Regions from separate parts of the Streptomyces sp. NPDC005435 genome, predicted to be linked through region 2. Evidence: riboswitches for the same ligand, from Rfam matches in the RefSeq annotation. Region 2 holds a riboswitch; each other region holds the start of a gene.
The links. A riboswitch is a leader RNA that binds a small molecule or an ion and turns the genes downstream of it on or off. The one in region 2 is predicted to bind cobalamin.
Positions count from the first base shown of each region.

Region 1 (6,020 bases), on a different contig from region 2:
CTCCGCTCCGGTCCCTGATGGTGCGCACGATGCCCGAGAAGTCCTCCGCGTCGCCGACGCGTTCGGCGTAGGCCGCGTACAACTCGGCCGCCCGGAGACCGAGTTCCGCGTGCACACCGCCCTCACGGACGGCGTTGGCGGCCAGGCCCAGGTCCTTGGCCATCAAGGAGGCGGCGAAGCCGGGCAGGTAGTCACGGTTGGCGGGGCTGGTCGGCACCGGGCCCGGCACCGGGCAGTTGACGCTGAGGGCCCAGCACTGACCGGACGCCGTCGAGGCCACGTCGTACAGCGCCTGGTGGGAGAGGCCGAGGCTCTCGGCGAGGACGAACGCCTCGCTGACGGCGATCATGGAGACGCCGAGGATCATGTTGTTGCAGATCTTGGCGGCCTGGCCGGCCCCCGGTCCGCCGCAGTGCACGGCCTTCCTGCCCATGATCTCCAGCAGAGGGCGTGCCTCGGCGAACTCGCCCCCGCCCCCACCGGCCATGAAGGTCAGCGTGGCGGCCTCGGCGCCGACCACCCCGCCGGACACGGGCGCGTCCAAGGCGCGCATCCCGGCGGCGAGGGCCCGCTCGTGAGCCGTTCGCGCGTCGATGACGTCGATGGTGGAGCAGTCGACGAAGAGGGTGCCGGGGCGGGCGGCGGTCAGGATGTCGGCGTAGAGACCGAGGACGTGGCGTCCTGCGGGGAGCATGCTGATGACCACGTCGGCGGCGGCGACGGCCTCGGTCACCGTCGCCGCGGGCTCGACGCCGCTCCCGGCGGCGGCCTCCACGGCCGCGGGGACCAGATCGTGGCCGAGCACCCGGTGGCCGGCCTTGGCCAGATTGGCGGCCATCGGGCCGCCCATGTGTCCGAGTCCGATGAACGCGACGGTACGGCTCACCAGACCACCTCCTCGGTGATGTCGGATGCCGCGGCGAGGCCGAGATCGCGCTCGCCGAGAGGGGTGAAGTAGCGCTCGACGTCCGCTTCCGTGACCTCGGCGAGGGTCGCAGGCGACCACCTGGGCCTGCGGTCCTTGTCGATGACCTGGGCGCGGATGCCCTCCACCAGGTCGGGACCGCGCAGACAGGCGCAGGAGACGCGGTACTCCTGGTCGAGCACCCGCTCCAGAGGGCCGAGCCGGCGGGCGCGGCGCAGCGCCGCCAGAGTGACCTTCAGGGCGGTGGGCGACTTGGTGAGCAGGGCGCGCGCCGCCTCCTTCGCGGCGGGGTCCTCGTGCGCGAGCAGCCGGTGCAGGAGCTGTTCGACCGTGCCGGCGGCGTAGCAGGCGTCGATCCACTGCCGCTGGGCGGCCAGTCCGGCGGGCGGGGGCGGCTGGACGTGCCGGGCGACGGCGTCCCGTACGGGAAGCGCGGCGAGGTCGTCCAGGAACGCCGGGACCGACCCGGACGGCAGGTAGTGGTCGGCCAGTCCGCACAGCAGGGCGTCGCCCGCGCCGACCGGCGCGCCGGTCAGGGCGAGGTGGGTGCCCAGTTCTCCGGGGGCGAGGGCGAGCAGATGGGTGCCGCCGACGTCGGGGACGAACCCGATGCCGGTCTCGGGCATCGCGACCCGGGACCGCTCGGTGACGACCCGGACGCTGCCGTGCGCGGAGATCCCGACGCCGCCGCCCATCACGATGCCGTCCATGACGGCGACGTACGGCTTCGGGTAGCGGGCGATCCGGGCGTTGAGCCGGTACTCGTCCCGCCAGAACGCGGCCGAGGCGGTGCCGTCGCCGTCCCGGGCGTCGTCGTGAATGGCCCGGATGTCGCCCCCGGCGCACAGGCCTCGCTCCCCCGCGCCGGTGATGACGACGGTCTCGACGGCCGGATCGTGCTCCCAGCCGGTGAGCGCCTCGTCGATGCGGAGCACCATCTCGTGGGTGAGGGAGTTGAGCGCCTCGGGGCGGTTGAGGGTGATGTGGGCGGCGTGACCGCGCGTACGGAACAGGACGTCGCTCATCCGAACGCCTCCGTCAGACCGCGGGCCACGATGACGCGCATGATCTCGTTGGTTCCTTCCAGGATCTGATGGACGCGCAGGTCACGGACGATCTTCTCGATGCCGTACTCGCTGAGGTAGCCGTAGCCGCCGTGGAGCTGGAGCGCGCGGTCGGCCACCGAGTAGCCGGTGTCGGTGGCGAACCGCTTCGCCATCGCGCACAGGTACGGCGCCTGCGGATCGCGCCTGTCGAGTGCCTGCGCGGCCTGCTGGACCAGGGCGCGGGCGGCGGCGAGTTCGGTCGCCATGTCGGCGAGGCGGAAACGCAGGGCCTGGGCGTCGAGGAGGCGCTGTCCGAACGCCTCGCGGTCGGCGAGATGGGCCAGGCTGCGGTCGAGGGCGCTGCGGGCGCCGCCCAGGGAGCAGGCGGCGATGCCGAGACGGCCGCCGTCGAGGCCGCTCATGGCGATGCGGAAGCCCTCTCCCTCGCGGCCGAGGAGCCGGCCGGCGGGCAGTCGGACGCCGTCGAGGACGACCTGCCGGGTGGGCTGGGCGTTCCAGCCCATCTTCCGCTCGTCCGGCCCGAACGCGAGGCCGGGGTCGTCCTTGTCGACGACGAACGCGGACACCCCGTGGGCGCCCTCGCCGCCGGTCCGGGCCATCACCACGTACAGCTGGGAGGCGCCGGCGCCGGAGATGAACTGCTTGACGCCGGTGAGCACCCAGCCGTTCCCGTCCCGTACGGCGCGGCTCGTCAGGGCCGCCGCGTCCGAGCCGGCGCCCGGTTCGGTCAGGCAGTAGCTCGTGAGGTCGTCCATCGCGCACAGCCGGGGCAGCCATTGCTCGCGCTGGGCCGCGTCGCCGTAGGTGTCGATCATCCAGGCGACCATGTTGTGGATGGAGAGATAGCCCGCGATGGACGGGCAGCCGGAGGCCAGGGTCTCGAAGACGAGGACGCCGTCGGAGCGGGTGAGGCCGGAGCCACCGTGCTCCTCGCGGACGTAGACGCCGCCGAGGCCGAGCCCCGCGGCCTTGCGCAGGACGTCCACGGGGAAGTGCTTGTCGCGGTCCCACTCCAGGGCGTGCGGGGCCAGGTGGTCCTGGGCGAAGTCGAGGGTGGCCTCGACGAGGGCCTGCTGTTCCTCGGTCAGAAGGGTGCTGGTCATGGCCCATCACCCCATCGTGGGCAGCGTGAAGTTCGCACCCTCGCGCAGGCCGGAGGGCCAGCGGGAGGTGACGGTCTTCGTACGGGTGCAGAAGCGGACGGCGTCCGGGCCGTGCTGGTTGAGATCACCGAAACCGGACCGTTTCCAGCCGCCGAACGTGTGATAGGCGACCGGCACCGGAATGGGCACGTTGACACCGACCATGCCGACGCCGACCCGCCGGGTGAAGTCGCGGGCGGTGTCGCCGTCGCGGGTGAAGACGGCCACGCCGTTGCCGTAGGGGTGCTCGGTGGGCAGGCGCAGGGCCTCCTCGTAGTCGGCGGCACGGACGACGCAGACGACGGGCCCGAAGATCTCCTCCTGGTAGACGCGCATCGCGGGGGTGACCCGGTCGAAGAGGGAGGCTCCGGTGAAGAAGCCGTCCTCGTGTCCGGGGAGGACGAAGTCCCGTCCGTCCACGACGAGTTCGGCGCCCTCTTCCACGCCGAGGTCGACATAGGAGCGGACGCGGTCCACGGCGTCGCGGCCGACGAGGGGCCCGAAGTCGGCCTCGGGGTCGTCGCTGCGGCCGATCCGTAGCGAACCGATGCGTTCCTTGAGCCGGGCCACGAGGGCGTCGGCGGTCTCCTCGCCCACGGGGACGGCGACCGAGATCGCCATGCAGCGTTCGCCCGCCGAGCCGTACCCGGCGCCGATCAGGGCGTCGACGGCCTGGTCCAGATCGGCGTCCGGCATGACGATCATGTGGTTCTTGGCGCCGCCGAAGCACTGGGCGCGCTTGCCGTGGGCGGCGGCGGTGGCGTAGATGTGCGCGGCGATCGGGGTGGAGCCGACGAAGCCGAGGGCGGCGACGCGCGGGTCCTCCAGCAGGGTGTCGACCGCTTCCCGGGCCCCGTTGACGACGTTGAACACGCCGGGCGGCAGACCGGCCTCCAGGAAGAGTTCCGCGAGCCGCAGCGGTACGGACGGGTCGCGTTCGGAGGGCTTGAGGACGAAGGCGTTGCCGCAGGCCAGGGCGGGCGCGGCCTGCCACAGCGGGATCATCGCGGGGAAGTTGAACGGCGTGATGCCGGCGATGACACCGAGGGGCGAGCGCAGCGAGTGGACGTCGATGCCGGTGCCCGCGTTGTCGGTGAACTCGCCCTTGAGCAGATGCGGGATGCCCGCCGCGAACTCCACGACTTCCAGGCCGCGTTGGAGGTCGCCGTGGGCGTCGGGGATCGTCTTGCCGTGCTCGGAGGACAGCAGCCGGGCCAGCGCGTCCTTCTCGCGTTCGGCCAGGTCGAGGAAGCGCAGCAGGACGCGGGCGCGGCGCTGCGGGTTCCACTCGGCCCACTCGCGCTGGGCCTCGGCCGCCACGGCGATCGCGGCCTCGGTCTCGGCCCGGCTCGCGAGGGGGACGAGGGCCTGGATCTCGCCGGTGTCCGGGCGGTACACGTCGCCGTAGGTTCCCGAGGTTCCGGGGGTGCGCTTGCCGCCGACGAAGTGGGTCAGTTCGCGCGTCTCGGCGCGTTCGGTGGTGCGGACCATGGGTGCCTGCTCTCGTCAGGTGGGGTCCGGGGACGGCGCGCGGACGGGTCGCACACGGACGGGGTGGCGTGCGTGTGCGAGGGCCGCGCGGGATGCGCGAATGGCGTGGGGCCGTCAGGGCGTGACGGCGGAAACGGGCCGAACTCCTGGGCGTGCCGGCGCCGCTGGGGCGGGCCTGCCGGGATCGTGGACGCACACCGGTGCCATGCGTGTCAGCTCCATCCTCGTGGACCACACGGAACATCCCGCGGCCGGTATCCTGACTCCCGGATCAGCGCGCGCCGTCCGCCTTCCCGACTTCGAGCTCGTCAGTGGCGTCCTGCTCGACGGCGTACTCCCCGGTCACAGTGGCGGGACCGTGCCGGAATCACACCGGCTTCCCTGCACCGCGGGCCTTGTTCGCGACTATATAGTTGGACGTCCTAGTAAATCCAGGCCCTGGCGGAGCGCATTCGAGTGACACCGGGTTCGGGGGCCGTCCTCGGTTTCCCGTGCCAGTGCGAACCGCACCAGCACCTGGAACCGTGCCGCCTGCCCGGTCAGGGCCAGAAAAAGGCGACCACCCCTGGAAGGGTGGCCGCCGTCGACGAACCCTCGCTCAGCGAACCCCGACCTCGGCGAGCGCCCGCCGCTGACGCGGTGTCGGATCGGCCGGGAAGTACAGATAGCAGACGCCACCGGTCCCCGACGCGACCTGCCCCGAGGCGTTGTACCGCTTCGTCCGCAGCCAGATGGTCTCGAACTCCCGCCGCGCGTACACCCGCCGCACCGCGTCGTCGCTCGGGGAGGCGGGGTCGTTGGCGATGACGTCGCCGTCGCCGGTGAAGCCGATGACCGTCATGAGGTGGCCGGAGGTGCCGTAGCCCGCGCCGGTCAGTTCGGTCTTCAGGAAGGACTGGGAGGTGATGGCGGGGATGCCGGCGGCGATCAGGTTTTCCAGGTCGGTCAGGGAGGTGAGGCGGGTGATCACGCCCTGGAGGCCGGAGTAGGAGGCGGCGTAGGCGGCGTTGAAGGGCCAGTTGCCGCAGCCCTCGTACTGGTAGTCGTAGGTGGACCGGGCCGCGTGGCAGACCTGGGGATCGGCGTAGGCGGGGTCCACCCAGGAGAGCTGTTCGGGGGTGGGACGGGCGCCCCAGTACTCGATGATCATCTCCGAGGAGGTGGGGCTGCACCAGGCCTCGCCGCCGTTGTCGTACTGCGGGTACTGGCCCTTGTGGATCTCCTGCGAGTAGCGGGGTACGGCGAGTTCGCGGGTGAGGGCAGGGGTGGAGGCCGGGACGGTGAAGCGGTCGGGGATGTCCGAGCCCATCGCGCCGAGGCGGCGGACCGTGGGGGTGAGACGGGTGCCGGGCTTGCGGTACAGGGTCAGGCGCAGCCGGTACGACACCAGGCGCA
Region 1 is NZ_JBEXEQ010000003.1:261,598-267,617, reverse strand. It holds gene mmsB (3-hydroxyisobutyrate dehydrogenase) at 1-886, opposite strand, end outside; gene AB0898_RS06115 (enoyl-CoA hydratase/isomerase family protein) at 883-1,950, opposite strand; gene AB0898_RS06110 (acyl-CoA dehydrogenase family protein) at 1,947-3,095, opposite strand; gene AB0898_RS06105 (CoA-acylating methylmalonate-semialdehyde dehydrogenase) at 3,102-4,625, opposite strand; cobalamin riboswitch at 4,857-5,038, opposite strand; gene AB0898_RS06100 (peptidase C39 family protein) at 5,224-6,020, opposite strand, start outside.
Region 1: another riboswitch for cobalamin. It lies ahead of AB0898_RS06105 (CoA-acylating methylmalonate-semialdehyde dehydrogenase); the one in region 2 lies ahead of AB0898_RS18690 (cobalamin biosynthesis protein).

Region 2 (6,020 bases):
ACCGGGGGCAGCTCGGTGACCAGGGTGGAGACGGCGGTGGCGTGCACGGCGTGGGTGTGGACGACCGCGCGGGCGTCGGTGGCGCCGTAGACCGCGAGGTGCAGGGGGAGTTCGCTGGTCGGCTTCAGCGTGCCGAGCACCTGGCGGCCGGTCAGGTCGACGCCGGTGATGTCGTCGGGGCCGAGCCGGTCGTAGGGCACGCCCGTGGGGGTGACGAGCACGGTGTCGCCGACGCGCGCGGAGACGTTCCCCGAGGTGCCGACGACCAGCCCCTCGGCGGCCGTCCGCCGCGCGGTGGCGACGACCTCCGCCCACGCCCCGGCCTCCGCCGCGCCGATCCGTCCCGCGTCACCCCGCTGCCGCTCCATGCGCCGATCCTGCCAGCCGGGCGCCCGGGGCGGGCGGTACTCCCGGGACTTCGGGCCCGGCCGTGCCGTACGTCCGATCGAACGAAAATCATGACACAGCACCACAAATCACCCCCCGCGTCCCGCCCCGCACCTTGAATGGGGCCTCCGCCGGCCGACCGGACGACGACGTTTCACCGCCACCCCGGGGGGACGCATGGCCTTCTCCGCACACCGCCGCGCCGGAGTCCTCGCGACGGCCACCGCGGCACTCACCCTCACGCTCACGGGCACCCACGCCACCGCCGCCGAACCGTCGCGCGCCGCCGTCCCGCCCCTCCCCCGGGGCCACGACGTCTCCTCGCACCAAAAGCGCGTGGACTTCGCCCGCGCCCGCGCCAGGGGCGCCCGGTTCGCGTACGTCAAGGCGACCGAGTCGACGACCTACCGCAACCCGTACTTCGCCGGGCAGTACGACGGCGCCCGGCGCGCGGGGCTGGTCCGGGGCGCGTACCACTTCGCCCTCCCGAACCGCTCCTCCGGCGCCCGCCAGGCCGCGTACTTCGTGCGGCACGGCGGAAACTGGCGCGCCGACGGGCGCACGCTGCCGCCCGCGCTCGACATCGAGTACAACCCGTACGACAAGCGCCACAAGTGCTACGGACTGAGCCACCGGCAGATGGTCCGCTGGATCTGGTCCTTCAGCGACGAGGTCCGCCGCGAGACCGGCCGCCGCCCGGTCATCTACACCACCGCCAACTGGTGGAACGCCTGCACGGGGCGCAGCCGCGCCTTCGCCGCGAGCCATGCGCTGTGGGTCGCGGGACACGGTTCCTCAAGTCCCGGGAAACTCCCCGCGGGCTGGCGTTACTGGACGTTCTGGCAGTACGGCGTCAAGGGCCGGCTCCCGGGTGACCAGGATCTCTTCAACGGCTCCGTGAACCGCCTGCGGGCCTTCGCGCTCGGCCGCTGACCCAAGGGGCGCCCGGGCTGTGCGGAACCTGTGATTCCGGACGGAATCCGGACCCCCGTTTCCGACACCGTGATGCCCGGCCGAGTTCACCTTCCGTTCACCCAGGTTGCCTACGTTCATCCAGCCAATGACGCTCGAACGATTGCCTGGGTAAATGGAAAGCTTCTCGCTGATCCTCGCGATTGTGGTGATAACCGCACTCGCGTTCGATTTCACGAACGGTTTCCACGACACCGCCAACGCGATGGCCACGACCATCTCGACCGGTGCGCTCAAGCCCAAGGTCGCGGTGGCCATGTCGGCCGCTCTCAACCTGGTGGGCGCTTTTCTCTCGGTAGAGGTCGCCAACACGATCTCCAAGGGCCTCGTCGACGAGGCCGGCATCCGTCCCGAGGTCATCTTCGCCGCGCTCACCGGCGCGATCCTCTGGAACCTCCTCACCTGGCTGGTCGGCCTCCCCTCCAGCTCCTCGCACGCCCTGATGGGCGGCCTGATCGGCGCCACCGTCGCGTCGGCGGGCTTCGGCGCCGTCCACGGCGACGTGCTGGTCACCAAGGTGCTGCTCCCGGCCGTCGCCGCCCCCCTGGTGGCCGGTCTGGCCACCATGCTCGCCACCCGGCTGTCGTACGGCGTCTCCCGGGACTCCGGCGGCGAGGCCACCCGCAAGGGCTACCGCACGGGCCAGATCGCCTCGGCCGGCCTGGTCTCCCTCGCCCACGGCACCAACGACGCGCAGAAGACGATGGGCATCATCACCCTCGCGCTGATCACCGGCGGTGCCATCGCCCCGGGCTCCAACCCGCCGGTCTGGGTCATCCTCTCCGCGGGCCTGGCCATCGCGGCCGGCACGTACATCGGCGGCTGGCGCATCATCCGCACCATGGGCACCGGCCTCACCGACCTGGAGCCCCGTCAGGGCTTCGCCGCCCAGACCAGCGCCGCAACCGCCATCCTGGCCTCCTCGCACCTCGGCTTCTCCCTGTCCACCACCCATGTCGTCTCCGGCGCGGTGATGGGCGCGGGCCTGGGCCGCAAGGGCGGTGTGGTCCGCTGGTCCACCGCGACCCGGATGTTCGTCGCCTGGGCGCTGACCCTGCCGGCCGCCGCCCTGGTCGGCGCGGGCGCCGAGTCCGTGACGGACCTGGGCGACTGGGGCACCGCCGCCGTCGCCGTCTTCCTGGCCGCCGCGAGCGCCGCCATCTGGAAGATCTCGCGCCGCGAGGTCATCGACCACACCAGCGTCGCCCCGGCCGGCGCGTACGAGGAGCCCGCCGGTGTGATCACCACCGCCATGGCCGCGGTGACCCCGCCCCCCGCGGGCACCGTCACCGAGGCCCTGGGCACCGAGGGTCTGACGGCCACCATCCCGGCCCCGGCCCTGGTCGAACCGGCCACCGCCACCCCCGTCGTCCCGCCCGCCTCCGCGGCCTGACCCGGCATCCGAAGGAGCAACCCCATGCAGATCGACTGGGCGGCCATCGGTTCCGTCTTCGGCGTCAGCCTCGTGGCGAGCGTGGCCCTGGTGGTCCTGTTCACCCTGGGCGTCGGCGGCCTGGCCCGCCGCGAGAAGGCCGCCGCGCGCGGCGAGTCGGCCGCCCTCGCGGTGACCGGCGCGTACGTCTGCTTCGCCGCGTGCGCGGCGGCGGTGGCGTACGGGTTCTATCTGATCGTGGGCAAGGCCTGAGCCCGCGGTCCCTTCCGAGCAGTACGTGTGTGAGGCCCCTCCCGGCACCTTCCGGGCGGGGCCTCGCCGTTTCCCAGGAGCGGTCCTCGCCCTTTCCCGGGGAAGGCCCTCGCCGTTTCCCGGGCCCCCGGCGTACGCCCGGCACGCGGCTGCGGTAGGCCCCGATGTGGGCCCGCCCACACTCTCCTCCCGCAGGTCAAGGGCAGGTTGACGGCCCTTCGGGGCCCGTGGTGGACTTCCGGGGCCATGTACGGCGGCAGAAGAGGAAGCCGGTGCGAATCCGGCGCGGTCCCGCCACTGTCACCGGGGAGTGATCCCCGCGAGCCAGGAACTCCTGCCGCCGGTCTCGTCGAACCAGGGCGTGGACACCCTGAGTGAGGACATACCGCGATGCTCGGCTGCCCGTTGAGTACCCCTCCCAGGACCGCTCCCGCGCCCACGGCCGGCTGAGCCGATGGGTGCCGATCGCAGCTTCGCGTACGGCGCCGCCGCCGGCCTCCTGGGCGACCTGCTCCTCGGCGATCCCCGCCGCCGCCACCCCGTGGCCGCGTTCGGACGCGCCGCCGGGGCCGTCGAGCACGCGCTGTGGCACGACCACCGCGGCTGGGGCGCCCTGCACACGCTGGTGTGCGCCGGGGGCGCCGCCACGGCGGGCGCGCTGGCCGAACGCGCCGTCCGCCGCTCCCCCGCCGCGACCCTCGCGCTGACCGCGGCCGCCACCTGGGCCGTCGTCGGCGGCACCTCGCTGGCCCGGGAGGCGCGCGCCGTCGGCCGCGCCCTGGCCGACGGGGACGTGCCCGCCGCCCGCGCCCGCCTTCCGCACCTGTGCGGCCGCGACCCACAGGCGCTGGACGCCGACGGGATCGCCCGCGCCGTGGTGGAGTCGGTCGCCGAGAACACCTCCGACGCGGTCGTGGGCGCCCTGCTGTGGGGCGCGGTGGCCGGGGTCCCCGGGCTGCTCGGCTTCCGGGCCGTCAACACGCTGGACGCCATGGTGGGCCACAAGTCGCCCCGGCTGCGCCGCTTCGGCTGGGCGTCCGCCCGCCTGGACGACGTCATGGGCTGGCCGGGGGCCCGGCTGACCGCTGCCCTCGCGACGCTGGCCGGACCCGACCCGCGCGGCGCCGTCCGCGCCTGGCGCGCCGACGCCCACCGGCACCCGAGCCCCAACGCGGGACCGGTGGAGGCATCCTTCGCGGGCGCCCTCGGCCTGCGCCTCGGCGGCACGCTGTCCTACGGCGGCCGGATCGAGCACCGGCCCGTGCTCAACGGCTCCGGGCGCCCGGTCCGGGTCACCGACATCGACCGGGCGGTACGGCTCTCCCGCCGCGTCGGTCTGCTCGCGCTCGGCGTGAGCGCCGGGGCGAGCCTGATCCTGAAGGGACGCGGGAAGTGAACGGTGGTCTCCTCGTCGCGGGTACGACCTCCGACGCGGGCAAGAGCGTCGTGACGGCCGGGATCTGCCGCTGGTTGGTGCGCCAGGGCGTGAAGGTGGCGCCCTTCAAGGCGCAGAACATGTCCCTCAACTCCTTCGTCACCCGCGAGGGCGCCGAGATCGGGCGCGCGCAGGCCATGCAGGCCCAGGCGTGCCGCGTCGAGCCGACCGCGCTGATGAATCCCGTGCTGCTCAAGCCCGGTGGCGAGCAGAGCAGCCAAGTGGTGCTGCTGGGAAAGCCGGTGGGCGAGATGAGCGCGCGCGGCTATCACGGCGGGCGCCAACAAAGGTTGCTCGGCACGGTGTTGGACTGTCTTGCCGAGTTGCGGGGCACGTATGACGCGGTGATCTGTGAGGGGGCCGGTTCGCCCGCGGAGATCAATCTGCGGCGCACCGACATCGTGAACATGGGGATCGCGCGCGGCGCGCGGCTGCCCGTCCTCGTCGTCGGCGACATCGACCGCGGCGGCATCTTCGCCTCCTTCTACGGCACGCTCGCGCTGCTCTCCCCCGAGGACCAGGAGCTGGTCGCCGGGTTCCTGGTGAACAAGTTCCGCGGCGATGTCTCCCTGCTGGAACCGGGGTTGGGCATGCTGCGCGGCCTGACGGGACGCGACACCTACGGCGTGCTGCCCTTCCAACACGGCCTCGGCATCGACGAGGAGGACGGACTCCGGGTCTCCCTGCGGGGCACCGTCCGCGAGTCCACCGTCGCCCCGCCGGTCGGCGAGGACGTGCTGCGGGTCGCCGTGTGCGCGGTCCCGCTGATGTCCAACTTCACCGACGTGGACGCGCTGGCCGCCGAACCCGGCGTCATCGTGCGGTTCGTGGACCGCCCCGAGGAACTGGCCGACGCCGACCTGGTGGTGGTGCCGGGCACGCGCGGGACCGTACGGGCGCTGGCCTGGCTGCGCGAGCGGGGTCTCGCCGACGCGCTGGTCCGCCGGGCCGCCGAGGGGCGCCCGGTGCTCGGCATCTGCGGCGGCTTCCAGGTGCTCGGCGAGCGCATCGAGGACGAGGTGGAGTCGCGCGCCGGGACGGTCGAGGGGCTCGGCCTGCTGCCGGTGCGGGTGCGCTTCGCCCGCGAGAAGACCCTCACCCGGCCGGCCGGCGAGGCCCTCGGCGAGCGGGTCGAGGGGTACGAGATCCATCACGGCGTCGCCCAAGTCCTGGGCGGCGAAGCCTTCCTGGGCGGCTGCCGGGCCGGCCAGGTCTGGGGCACCCACTGGCACGGCTCGCTGGAGTCGGACGGCTTCCGGCGCGCCTTCCTGCGCGAGGTCGCCGCCGCCACCGGGCGCCGCTTCGTCCCGGCCCCCGACACCTCCTTCGCCGCGCTGCGCGAGGAGCAGCTCGACCGGCTCGGCGACCTCATCGAACAGCACGCGGACACGGACGCGCTCTGGCGGCTCATCGAGTCGGGCGCGCCACGAGGACTGCCTTTCATCCCCCCGGGAGCGCCCGCATGAGCACAGTGTTGTTGTTGTCGACCGCCGACACCGATCTGCTGGCCGCCCGCGCCAGCGGTGCCGACTACCGGATCGGCAACCCCGTCCGCGTGGACGTCACCGGCGAGCTGCCGGG
Region 2 is NZ_JBEXEQ010000013.1:167,963-173,982, reverse strand. It holds gene AB0898_RS18710 (class II aldolase/adducin family protein) at 1-368, opposite strand, end outside; gene AB0898_RS18705 (GH25 family lysozyme) at 565-1,320, shown strand; gene AB0898_RS18700 (inorganic phosphate transporter) at 1,475-2,752, shown strand; gene AB0898_RS18695 (hypothetical protein) at 2,777-3,004, shown strand; cobalamin riboswitch at 3,242-3,361, shown strand; gene AB0898_RS18690 (cobalamin biosynthesis protein) at 3,459-4,400, shown strand; gene AB0898_RS18685 (cobyric acid synthase) at 4,397-5,905, shown strand; gene cobN (cobaltochelatase subunit CobN) at 5,902-6,020, shown strand, end outside.

Region 3 (6,020 bases), on a different contig from region 2:
GTGTTGTTCAACGTCCATCTCGGGGACGGGGTGTGGGTCGCCTACCTGCGTGACCTCCGCACCGGCGAGGTCCGCCGGATCGCCGACGGCCCCGCCGCCTCGGGAGACGCCTCGCTGCGGCACGTCCTGCTCACCGACGACGGCTCCCTGGTCCTGCGCGACCTGCGCACCGGCCGGCAGCGCACCGTCGCCCCGGCCGGGTCCGCCACCGCGCTGCCCGGCTCGGTGACGGGGAACGGGGGCGCGGCCGTCTTCACCTCCACCGCGGGCGACCTGGTGCCGGGCGACACCAACGAGGTCTCGGACGTGTTCGTCGCCCACTCCCACCGCTAGGCGTCGCCTTCGAGTGTCACGCGGGCCTGCGGCGCTGTCCGGGGTCGGTCAGCGCCGGGCGCCTGTAGTCGATGTCGGCGGGGTTGAGCGTGACGCCGGGGGCGACGATCTCGTCGATGCGGTCGAGGAGTTCGTCGTCGAGCCGGACCTCGGCGGCGGCGAGCTGGTCGGTGAGCTGCCCGACCGTGCGGGCACCGAGGATCACCGAGGTGACGCCCGGGTGGGCCGACGCGAAGGCGAGCGCCAGGTGTGTCAGGGAGATTCCCGCCTCGTCCGCCACGGCCGACAGGCGCTCGACGGCGTCGATCTTGCGCTGGTCGCCCGGCAGGCCGAGGTCGAACTTGTGGGGGATGGCCTGCCGGGACCCGTTCATCTCGATCGGCTCGCCACGGCGGAACCGCCCGGCCGGCCAGCCGCTGTCGAGGGGACTCCAGGTCAGCACGCCGAGTCCGTATTTCCGCGCGGTGGACAGCACGTCCGCCTCGATCCCGCGCACGAGGACGGAGTACGGGGGCTGCTCGGTGCGGAAGGGGATGTGGTTGCGGCGGTCGGCGGTCCACTGGGCCTCGACCAGCTGTTCGGCGGGGAAGTTTGAGGTCCCGATGGCCATGATCTTGCCCGCGCGCACCAGGTCGGACAGGACCGAGAGCGTCTCGTCGATGTCCGTGCTCGGGTCCGGGCGATGGACCTGGTAGAGGTCGATGCGGTCGGTTCCCAGGCGGCGCAGACTGTCGTCGACGGCCCTGGTGAGCCAACGGCGGGAGTTTCCCTGCCGGTTGGGGTCCTCGTCCTTGTAACGGACCGGGAAGTGCCCCTTCGTCGCGAGCACGACCTCGTCGCGGCGGTCCCGGACGGCCTTGCCCACGATCTCCTCGGCCTCGCCGCCGGAGTACTGGTCCGCGGTGTCGATGAGGCTGATCCCGGCGTCCAGAGCCGTGTGAATGAGCCGGGCCGCGTCGTCGTGATCCATGTTCCCCCACGCGCCCAGGCGCAGGGTGCCCAGCGCGAACTTACCGACCGATATGCCGGTGCGGCCCAGCTTCCTCTGCTGCATCACTCACTGCTCCTCGATGTCGTCTCTCCCCGCGGACGAATCGGCCCCTGCGGGCCGACACCGAACGGACCATGCGGACGATCCTGGAAGCGGCCGAACGCGTCCTGGCCGCCAACCCGGCGGCGACCATGGAGCAAGCCGCCCGGGCCGCCGGCGTCGCCCGGACCACGGTCCATCGCCGGTTCGCCACCCGTGAGGCGCTCCTCGACGAGCTGACCGGCTGGGCCGCCCGCCAGTTCGCGGACGCCGTCGCCACCGCCCGCCCGGACGCCGCCCCGCCACTCGTCGCCCTCTGCCAGGTCACCGCCAACGTTCTCCGGGTGAAGACCGACTGGTCGTTCGCCATGAACCGCGCGGCCGACGACGCCCACCCCGAGGCGGCCCGCGTCTACGGCGAGGTCCGGGCCACCTGCGCCCGGCTCCTCCGCCGCGCCCAGGAGGCGGGCGTGCTCCGCCCCGGCATCGACCTCGACTGGACCCGGCGTGTCTACTACGCCCTCATCCACGAGGCGGCCAAGGAGAACGCGGAAGGCGGCGACACGGACGCGCTCGCCACCCGCGTCGTGGACACGCTGCTGCGGGGCGCCGGGGCTCCGGCCGGACTCGCGGGGCAGACGGGAATCTGAAGACAGGCCCTGGGGGACGCCCCCCCGGTTCTGCGATCATGATCGGAGCAGCCGGGGAGAGGGGTGGTCGCGCGTGTCCGAGGCATCGGCCGGGGTGCCCGAGGCATCCGCCGGGGTGTCCGAGGCGCCGGCCGGGCTGCCCGAGGCGCCGGCCCGGGTGTCCGAGGCATCCACCCAGGTGCCAGAGGCGCCCGTCGGGCTGCCCGAGGCACCGGCCCGGGTGCCCGAGCCATCCGCCCGGGTATCCGAGGTGCCGGTCGGAGTGTCCGAGGGATCCGCCCAGGTATCCGAGGCGCCGGTCGGAGTGTCCGAGGGATCCGCCCAGGTATCCGAGGCATCGGCCGGGCCGCCCGAGCCATCCGCCGAAGTGGCGAGCGCCCCGGGGCACCCCGTGCCGTGCCGGGTCGTGGTCTGCCGGGACTGCTGCTGTGGCACCGCCAAGGTGCCCGGGGTGGACCACGCGGCGCAGACCGCGCGGCTGCGTGCCGAGGTGCCCGTGCGGGTCTCGGAGTGTCTCGACGTGTGCGAGCGGGCCAACGTCATCGTCGTCCAGCCGTCCGCCGCCGGGCGGGCGGCCGGGGGCCGACCGGTCTGGCTGGGCCTGGTGAACGACCCCGCCGCGACCGAGGACATCACCGAGTGGGTACGGGCCGGGGGCCCGGGCGTGGCGCCGCTGCCGGAGATCCTCGGGCTGTACGCCTTCCCGCCGCCGAGGCGGTAGCACCTCCCCGCGGGCCCATCCGAATGGTGGACGTCACCCCCCGAACCCGGCCCCCGCCCCCTAGGCTGGCCCGTGCAGCTGGTTCGACCCGTCCGCCAGGCGGGGGCGTCGCAAGAGGGAACCCGGTGGGAATCCGGGACTGCCCCGCAGCGGTGAGCGGGAACGACCGCCGTCATACGCACTGGGTCCGCAGCGGGCCTGGGAAGCGACGGCCAGTAGGTGTCCTCCGGTACGAGGGGGACGTGCCCGCGAGTCCGAAGACCTGCCACTGCCCGCGCGCGACCACTCGTGCGCGGACATCCCGGTGACCTCGTGGGCGGGTCGGCGTAGGCGACCGAACGGCAGCCGCCGTGCGGTCCGTCACCCCTTCGCGCGTTCGCGGTGTTCCCGGGATCTCAGGGATTCATCTCGCGAAGGAGATCTCCGTGACAGCCAAGTCCGCAGCCGCGGCAGCACGGTCCACCGTGTACGGCTACCCCCGCCAGGGCCCGAACCGGGAACTGAAGAAGGCCGTCGAGGGCTACTGGAAGGGCCGCGTCACCGCGGGCGCCCTCAGGGACACGGCCGCCGGACTCCGGCGGAGCAACTGGCGGCAGCTCGCCGACGCCGGTATCGACGAGGTCCCGGCCGGCGACTTCTCGTACTACGACCACGTCCTGGACACCACCGTCATGGTGGGCGCGATCCCGGAGCGGCACCGCGACGCCGTCGAAGCCGACGCCCTGGACGGCTACTTCGCGATGGCGCGCGGCACGCAGGAGGTCGCGCCGCTGGAGATGACGAAGTGGTTCGACACGAACTACCACCATCTGGTGCCGGAGTTGGGTCCGGACACCGTCTTCACCGCCAACTCGGCCAAGCAGGTGGGCGAGCTGAAGGAGGCTCTCGCCCTGGGCCTGTCCGCCCGTCCCGTCCTGATCGGACCCGTCACCTATCTGCTGCTGGCCAAGCCCGCGCCCGGCGCCCCGGCCGATTTCGAACCGCTCACCCTGCTGGACCGTCTGCTGCCGGTCTACGCCGAGGTGCTGGCCGATCTGCGCGCGGCGGGCGCCGAGTGGGTGCAGCTGGACGAGCCCGCCCTGGTGCAGGACCGCACCCCGGCCGAGCTGAACGCCGTCGAGCGGGCGTACCGCGAGCTGGGCGCCCGTACCGACCGGCCGAAGCTGCTGGTCTCCTCGTACTTCGACCGGCTCGGCGCGGCCCTGCCGGTGCTCGCCAAGGCGCCGGTCGAAGGACTGGCCCTCGACTTCACCCGGGCGGGCAGCCTGGAGGACCTCGCGGCCGTGGGCGGGCTGCCCGGCAAGCGGCTGGTCGCGGGAGTCGTGGACGGCCGCAACATCTGGGTGAACGACCTCGCCAAGTCCCTGTCCACTCTGGGGACGTTGCTCGGCCTGGCCGACCGGGTGGATGTTTCCGCCTCCTGCTCCCTGCTGCATGTGCCGCTCGACGCGGCCGCCGAGCGGGAGATCGACCCGCAGATCCTGCGCTGGCTGGCCTTCGCCCGGCAGAAGACCGCGGAAGTCGTCACCCTCGCCAAGGGACTGACCCGTGGCACCGGTGCCATCTCGGCGGAACTGGCCGCCAACCGGGCCGACTTGGCGTCCCGGGCGACCTCCCCCATCACCCACGACCCCGCCGTCCGGGCCCGCGCCGCCGCCGTGACCGAGGCGGACGCCCGCCGCTCCCAGCCCTACGCCGAGCGGACGGCCGCGCAGCGCGCGCATCTCAGGCTGCCGCTGCTGCCGACGACCACGATCGGCTCGTTCCCGCAGACCGCCGAACTCCGCACCGCACGCGCGGACTTGAACGCGGGCCGGATCGACACGGCCGGGTACGAGGACCGGATCAGGGCGGAGATCCAGGAGGTGATCGCCTTCCAGGAGAAGGCGGGCATCGACGTCCTGGTGCACGGCGAGGCCGAACGCAACGACATGGTCCAGTACTTCGCCGAGCAGCTCACCGGCTACCTCGCCACCCGGCACGGCTGGGTCCAGTCCTACGGCACCCGTTACGTCCGGCCGCCGATCCTCGCCGGCGACATCTCGCGCCCCGAGCCGATGACCGTGCGCTGGACGGCGTACGCCCAGTCGCTGACCGGCCGGCCCGTCAAGGGGATGCTCACCGGTCCGGTCACGATGCTCGCCTGGTCCTTCGTCCGCGACGACCAGCCCCTGGGCGAGACCGCCCGCCAGGTGGCGCTGGCCCTGCGCGACGAGGTCAACGACCTTGAGGCGGCGGGCACTTCCGTCATCCAGGTGGATGAACCCGCGCTGCGCGAGACGCTGCCGCTGCGCGCCGCCGACCGTCCCGCCTACCTCGACTGGGCGACCGAGGCGTTCCGGCTCACGACCAGCGGGGTGCGTCCGGACACCCAGATCCACACGCACATGTGCTACGCCGAGTTCGGGGACGTCGTCCAGGCCATCGACGACCTCGACGCCGACGTGATCAGCCTGGAGGCCGCCCGCTCGCACATGCAGGTCGCGCGCGAACTCGCCGCCCACGGCTACCCGCGCGAGGCCGGACCGGGTGTCTACGACATCCACTCCCCGCGCGTCCCCAGCACCGAGGAGGCCGCCGGTCTGCTGCGCGCGGGGCTGAAGGCCATCCCCGCCGAGCGGCTGTGGGTCAACCCCGACTGCGGTCTGAAGACCCGCGGCTGGCCCGAGACCCGCGCCTCCCTGGAGAGCCTGGTCCTCGCGGCCAGGACGGTGCGGGACGAGCTGACCGCGCCGTGACCGGCAGACTCTGACCGGCACACGCTGACCACCACACCCTGACCGGCACCACTTGACCTGCCCTTTCCGGGCAGCCGGGCGGTGGAGACGACCGTGATCGTCTCCGCCGCCCGCTCCACGTCCGGTCAGGGCCACGCGACTTGCGCTCACCGCCCACACTCTTGACATGCCCACCACCTTCCGGTCCCCTGGAAGCCGCCACCGCACCTGACAACGTTGTCTCCCACCCGGGCCGGACGCTCACCGCCGGTCCCGCCCGAACGCTCCCGCGCGCACCGTTTCTACGACGAAGGGAACGCCACGTGCGTCTGCTCCGCTCAGGCTGCCGACGGATCGCGGTGCTCGCCGCGTCCGGCTTGATGACCGTGCTCGTCACCCCGTACGCCCAGGCCGCCACCCCCGGCGCGACGGCCGCGAGCACCAACACCGGCAGGGACGTGGGCGGTTACTGGGCCACGTCCTTCGAGCCGGGCACCGCGCGGCCGGCCGGTTTCCCCGCCGACGGCGCCGCCGCACATGTGCGCGGAGAGACGGCGGAGGTCAACTCC
Region 3 is NZ_JBEXEQ010000007.1:128,607-134,626, forward strand. It holds gene AB0898_RS11045 (hypothetical protein) at 1-333, shown strand, start outside; gene AB0898_RS11050 (aldo/keto reductase) at 350-1,387, opposite strand; gene AB0898_RS11055 (helix-turn-helix domain-containing protein) at 1,459-2,013, shown strand; gene AB0898_RS11060 (hypothetical protein) at 2,420-2,734, shown strand; cobalamin riboswitch at 2,847-2,998, shown strand; gene metE (5-methyltetrahydropteroyltriglutamate--homocysteine S-methyltransferase) at 3,160-5,472, shown strand; gene AB0898_RS11070 (phosphatase PAP2 family protein) at 5,775-6,020, shown strand, end outside.
Region 3: another riboswitch for cobalamin. It lies ahead of metE (5-methyltetrahydropteroyltriglutamate--homocysteine S-methyltransferase); the one in region 2 lies ahead of AB0898_RS18690 (cobalamin biosynthesis protein).